Regions from separate parts of the Cupriavidus sp. SHE genome, predicted to be linked through region 2. Evidence: predicted binding sites of a transcription regulator. Region 2 holds the regulator's gene; the other holds the start of a gene.
What was found. The regulator sigma-54, encoded in region 2, starts transcription at its own class of promoters, with help from an activator protein. The targets are predictions, from matches to a motif close to TGGCANGNAANCTGCTTT.

Region 1 (3,379 bases), on a different contig from region 2:
CCGAGGATGCGAATCGCCTCGATACGCGCGTCCCGGCCCGCCTCGGCACCTTGCGCGAGAACCGTGTTGGCCCAGATCACGTCGAGCCTCGCCCGCAGTCCGGCATCGGCCTCGGCCTTGCGCGCGGCCTCCACCGCCGCACGCGAAGCGTTCTCCGGCTGATCGAACAGCGTACTGATGGCCTGCGTGCGCACCGCGATGTCCGGTGACTGCAGCTCCAGGCTGCTCGCGGCACTATCGACGATGGCGCGCAGGCTGTTATTCAGCGTCAGCGATTCGAGCTCGTCCGCCTTCACGGTGACCGGCTTGCCGGTGACCGCGTCGACGGTCTTGTCGCCATCCTGGCGCACCATGCCGACGGAGGGCGCGTACTGCAGCGCGTCATCCTGCAAGGCCTTCAGGATCGGGCCGGCCTGCTCCGCCGGCGCCTGAGTGAGCTTGTTCAGCGCTGCGGTCTTGGCATCGTAGTCATCCTCGGCCAATGGCTTGAGGTCGGCCTGCGTCAGCGGCGTGGCGGCCCACAACGGTGCCGCGGCCAGCAGCAGCGCGGCGAGCATGACACGCAGCCATGTACGGATATTGGGTCGGTGCATTCAGGAGCCTGGTTCGCGCGATGGATCGCATCTTGGGGTTGTTGGCGTTCACCTGTGGTTTGCTCCCACTCCCGAGCACGGGAGTGGGAGCAACAGACCGTCAGTTGCCCGCCACCTTGTCCGCCTTGCCTTCATTGCCGGCGATGAACGGGCTCCACGGTTGCGCGCGGACCGGCTTCGGCGTCTTCCACACCACCGAGAACTGGCCGTCGCCCTTGACCTCGCCAATCATCACGGGCTTGTAGAGATGGTGGTTGTCACCCATCGTCAGCGTGAAGCCATCGGGCGCCTTGAAGGTCTGGCCGTACATCGCGGCACGCACCTTGTCCGGATCGGTGCTGCCTGCCTTCTTCACGGCCTGCGCCCACATATGGATGCCCACGTAGGTAGCTTCCATCGGGTCGTTGGTCACGCGCTTGTCGCCGCCCGGCAGGTTGTTGGCCTTGACCCACGCGGCCCACTGCTTCTTGAACGCTTCGTTCTCGGGGTTCTTGACCGACATGAAGTAGTTCCATGCAGCCAGATGGCCCACCAGCGGCTTGGTGTCGATGCCGCGCAGTTCTTCCTCGCCCACCGAGAAGGCCACCACCGGCACGTCCTTGGCCTTCAGGCCGGCGTTGCCGAGTTCCTTGTAGAACGGCACGTTCGAGTCGCCATTGATCGTGGAGATCACGGCGGTCTTGCCACCCTGCGAGAACTTCTTGATGTTGGCGACGATGGTCTGGTAGTCGCTATGACCGAACGGGGTGTAGACCTCTTCGATGTCCTTGTCTTCCACGCCCTTGCTCTTCAGGAACGCACGCAGGATCTTGTTGGTAGTGCGCGGATAGACGTAGTCGGTACCCAGCAGGAAGAAGCGCTTCGCGCCGCCGCCCTCCTTGCTCATCAGGTATTCCACTGCCGGGATCGCCTGCTGGTTGGGTGCCGCGCCCGTGTAGAACACGTTCTTCGACATCTCCTCACCTTCGTACTGCACCGGGTAGAACAGCAGCGCGTTGGTTTCCTCATAGACCGGGAGCACCGACTTGCGCGATACCGACGTCCAGCATCCGAACGTGACCGCCACCTTGTCCTTGGTGATGAGCTGACGCGCCTTCTCCGCGAAGAGTGGCCAGTTGGAAGCGGGGTCCACCACCACGGGCTCGAGCTTGCGGCCCAGCACGCCGCCGCTCTTGTTGATCTCGTCGATCGTCATCAGCGCCACGTCCTTGAGCGACGTTTCGGAGATGGCCATCGTGCCCGATAGCGAATGCAGGATGCCGACCTTGATCGGCTCCTTGGTCTGCGCCATCAGCGGGCTGGTACCGATCATCGCCGCGGCGGCCACCGCCGACAGCTTCAGCATGTCACGTCGTTTCATTGCAGCTCCCAGTTTGTCGTATGTGATTAGGGACTACGCACCCCGGAGAGCACATCTGCAACTAGCGTGCCAAGGGAAACACGCGTGACCGGGTCACCATTACGTGACAAATCGACGGGAGGGGGACCGTGCCGCACCACGCTGGTGCCGCCGGTGGGGCCGGAGGGAAATCCGCAGGCGCACCGCGAATGTGCAGCGCCGTTCGGGTGCGGACCGGCGTGAACCGGTGCAGCCGTGGCCGATGCCGGTGCGTTGCGCACCGTGGCCAATAAAAAACGGGGCCCGAAGGCCCCGTTTTTCAAACGACCGTATGAACCGTTACTTCATCCACGGCATCATGTTGGCGTTCATGTTGTGCATGATCCAGAGCGAACCGGCCAGCACAATGAACAGGATCAGTACCGTGAACAGCAGCGCCATCACGTTCCAGCGCTGACCGTTCGAACCATCCAGATGCAGGAAGTACTTCAGGTGCACGACGATCTGAACGGCCGCCATGCCCAGGATGATCCACAGCATGGTACCGCGTTCCATCGTGCCGTCCATGACGATCTTGAACGGAATCACGGTCAGGATCACCGCCAGCACGAAGCCAATCACATACGACTTGACGCTGCTGTGGCCATGCGACGCGCCGTGAGCGGCGGTCGAAGCGTGTTGCTGTGCCATTTACATTGCTCCCATCAGGTAGACCACGGTGAACACACCGATCCAGACCACGTCCAGGAAGTGCCAGAACAGGCTGAGGCAGTTCAGGCGCTTGGCCACGACCGGGGTCAGGCCCTTCTTCGACAGTTGCCACATCAGCACGAGCATCCACAGCATGCCGCTGGCAACGTGCAGACCGTGGGTACCCACGAGCGTGAAGAACGACGACAGGAACGCGCTGCGGCTCGGGCCGGCACCCTCGTGAATCAGGTGCGCGAACTCGTTGATTTCCATGCCCATGAACGCGGCGCCCAGCAGGAACGTCACGCCCAGCCAGAACATCACGCGGCCCTTCTGATGGTTCTGCATCGACACCATGGCAAAGCCGTAGGTGATCGACGAGAACAGCAGGATGGCGGTTTCCACGAGCACGTAGTTGAGCTCGAAGATCTCCTTGCCCGACGGGCCACCCGCCACTTCGCCGCGCAGGACGGCGAAGGCGGCGAACAGGCACGCGAACAAGATGCAGTCGCTCATCAGGTACAGCCAGAAACCGAAGACGGTGTTCTCGCTGGTGTCGTGATGCGCGTGGTCGTGCGCCTCGTCGTGCGAGTGCGCATGCGCGGGGGCTTTCGCCCCGAAGCGGTCAAGAACTTCTGTCGACATGGTTATCAGCCCTGGGCAGCAATGCGCTGCTGGTAGCGCGTTTCGATCTGCTCGACCTCGGAGGCCGGCACGTAGTAATCGATGTGGTCATCGTTGGCGCGGCGGATGAACG
Region 2 (3,379 bases):
GATGGCCAGCACATCAGCGGCCTGGCCATCCACGAGCGCGCGCGCATGGGACTGTCTTACCTCCCGCAGGAAGCCTCGGTCTTCCGCAAGCTCAACGTGGAGGAGAACATCCGCGCGGTGCTGGAACTACAAGTGGTCAACGGCAAGCCACTGCCCAAGCAGGAAATCGATCGCCGGCTCGACTCGCTGCTCGATGACCTGCAGATCGCCCACCTGCGCAACAACCCGGCGCTATCGCTGTCGGGCGGCGAGCGCCGCCGCGTGGAAATCGCGCGCGCGCTGGCGTCGGCGCCGCGCTTCATCCTGCTCGACGAACCATTCGCGGGCGTGGACCCGATCGCCGTGGGCGAGATCCAGCGCATCGTCAGCTTCCTGAAGGCACGCAACATCGGCGTGCTGATTACCGACCACAACGTGCGCGAAACGCTGGGCATCTGCGACCACGCATACATCATCAGCGAAGGCACCGTGCTGGCCGAGGGACAGCCCGAGGAAATCATCGCCAACGAGTCCGTGCGACGCGTCTATCTGGGCGAGAACTTCCGCATGTGATCAAGCGGCCGCGACGCCGCTTTGCAGCATTCGTCAACTTGCCGTTGGCGATCACGAAGTGCCAGCGATAGGTGATAGCAATTTCCGTTCCAACAACGGGAAGATGCGCATAGAATAGGTCGCATGAAACCATCGCTTCAGCTTCGACTTTCCCAGCATCTGGCTCTGACTCCTCAACTGCAGCAGTCCATCCGGCTGCTGCAGTTATCCACACTGGAGCTGCAACAGGAAGTCGAGCAGGCGCTGACCGAGAACCCGCTGCTCGAACGCGAGAACGACTGGATCGAAAGCCCGCTGCGCGTGGCCGCGGACGGGTCGGTCAACTTGCAAAGCGCCCCGGCGCCAGCATCTTCCGAACCGCAAGGTAACGGCGACGATCGCACGAACGGCGCCAATGGCGAAGACGACAGCTACGGCGACAGCGCGAGTGACGATTACGGCAGCGACTGGAGCCTGGACGATTTCGCTCGCCGCCCTCAGGGCGACGATGACGAGAAGTCGCCGATGCAGCTTCGCGAAGCGGAACCCACGCTGCGCGAATACCTGATGGAACAGCTCACGCCGCTGAAGATCTCCACGCGTGACAAGGGCCTGGCCATCTTCCTGATCGAGTCGCTCGACGACGACGGCTACCTGGGCGCAACGCTCGACGAGATCTGTTCGGAACTGCCCAAGGAACTCGAATTCGAAGTCGATGAAGTGCAGGCGATACTGACCCTGCTGCAGAGCTTCGACCCGCCTGGCGTGGGTGCGCGCAACGCGGCGGAATGCCTCACCCTGCAACTGCGCCGTCTGCAACATCCGCAGCGGGACCTTGCATTATCGATCGTCAACCACCACCTGGAATTATTGGCCGTGCGTGACTACACGCGGCTCAAGAAAGCCCTGCAGGTTGACGAAATTGCACTTAAGGCCGCGCACGATCTGATCCGCTCGCTTGCACCGTATCCCGGACATGCCTACAGCCGTCCGGAAGCGGACTTCGTGGTACCGGATGTGTTCGTGCGCAAGAGTGGCAGTAGCTGGATCGCGCAGCTCAATCCCGACGTGATGCCGCGTCTGCGCATCAACGACATGTACGCGCAGATTTTGCGCGGTGCAAAAGGGGAAGCGGGTGCGGCCGGGCTGCAGCAGAAGCTCCAGGAGGCGCGGTGGCTCATCAAGAACATTCAGCAGCGTTTCGACACGATCCTGCGTGTTGCGCAGGCAATTGTGGAACGTCAAAGGAACTTTTTCTCGCACGGGGAAATCGCGATGCGCCCCTTGGTTTTGCGGGAGATTGCCGATACACTGGGTCTACACGAGTCGACCATTTCCCGGGTGACTACGAATAAATACATGGCCACGCCGATGGGTACTTTCGAGTTGAAGTACTTCTTTGGTAGCCACGTCTCCACGGAGACTGGCGGCGCGGCCTCATCCACGGCGATCCGCGCGCTGATCAAGCAACTGATAGGAGCCGAAGAACCCAGGAATCCCCTTTCCGACAGCCGCATCGCCGAGTTGCTGGGCGAACAGGGCTTTGTGGTCGCACGCCGCACGGTGGCCAAGTACCGCGAAGCGCTGAAGATCCCCGCAGTCAATCTCCGCAAGACTTTGTAGCCGAGCCGCAACCGCCTGCCTGGTGCGGCTCTTTCAGAAGGAGAAGCGCTATGAACTTCAAGATCAGTGGACACCACCTCGACATCACGCCGCCGCTGCGTGAGTATGTGGAAACGAAACTGGAGCGAATTGTCAGACATTTCGATCAGGTCATTGGCGTAAGCGTGCTGCTATCCGTAGACAACCATAAGGAAAAGGACAAGCGTCAGTACGCGGAAATCAACCTGCACCTCAAGGGCAAGGACATCTTCGTCGAAGCGCATCATGAAGACCTTTATGCTGCAATCGACTGCCTGGTCGACAAGCTCGACCGCCAGGTGATCCGCTACAAGGACCGCGTGCAAGGGCATGACCGGGAAGCGGTCAAGTACCAGATGGCTGCCGAACAACTACAACAACAATAAGTTGGCGGCGACACCAGGTCGCCCCTTAGAGGATAGATAGGAAGAGCAAAGCCGCGCATCTGCGCGGCTTTTTTGATGGGCGCGAGGCGGACGCGCCGCTGGCGCACCCGTTACCCAAGTACCAGCCCTGCAACATTTGGTCAGCCGAGGGTGTTCGCAACTGACGCCGCTCGGTGTATGCTGCGCCATACAACAACTACAGACAGGACGGCCCCGGACAACCGGCCCGGCATTCCGCGTGGCGAAAGATCACGCGATAGCGGGCGCAGTTTTCTGGGTGGGCAATCCGACCGGCAAGCTCGCGGCACCACTCGCGGCGCCGGCGCCGCAGCGCACAAGTGCGCAGTGGCCCTGCTCTATAATGGCCGGACGCTCCAATGCGGGCGTCCTTTTGCGCTCAATAGCCTGAATTGCCCAACGCAGCGGGACGACTCATGTGCGTCGGCTCGCCTTTCTGACTCCTCGTGCATCGCCCATGAATCGTTTGGCCAAATTGCTGCCACCCGGCAACATTAATCTCGACGTCACCGTCACCAGCAAGAAGCGGGTCTTCGAGCAAGCCGGGCTCCTGTTCGAGAACAACCATGGCGTAGCCCGGGCCACCGTGACCGACAACCTGTTCGCGCGCGAATCGCTCGGGTCTACCGGTCTTGGCGCCGGCGTCGCCATTCCGCATGGCCGCATCAAGGGACTCAAGCAGCCTCTGGCTGCCTTCATGCGCCTGGCCGAGCCAATTCCGTTCGAATCGCCCGACGGCAAACCGGTGTCGCTGCTGATCTTCCTGCTTGTTCCCGAGCAGGCCACCCAGCAGCACCTGGAGA

Region 1: a site for sigma-54 is predicted at 2,008-2,025, ahead of urtA (urea ABC transporter substrate-binding protein). Genes of this name have one in related genera too.

What each region holds. Positions count from the first base shown of each region.
Region 1 is NZ_JWMB01000021.1:251,275-254,653, forward strand. It holds gene urtB (urea ABC transporter permease subunit UrtB) at 1-593, opposite strand, end outside; gene urtA (urea ABC transporter substrate-binding protein) at 694-1,953, opposite strand; gene cyoD (cytochrome o ubiquinol oxidase subunit IV) at 2,272-2,622, opposite strand; gene cyoC (cytochrome o ubiquinol oxidase subunit III) at 2,623-3,267, opposite strand; gene cyoB (cytochrome o ubiquinol oxidase subunit I) at 3,273-3,379, opposite strand, start outside.
Region 2 is NZ_JWMB01000039.1:94,213-97,591, reverse strand. It holds gene lptB (LPS export ABC transporter ATP-binding protein) at 1-552, shown strand, start outside; gene RN01_RS19720 (RNA polymerase factor sigma-54) at 676-2,154, shown strand; gene hpf (ribosome hibernation-promoting factor, HPF/YfiA family) at 2,205-2,558, shown strand; gene ptsN (PTS IIA-like nitrogen regulatory protein PtsN) at 3,034-3,379, shown strand, end outside.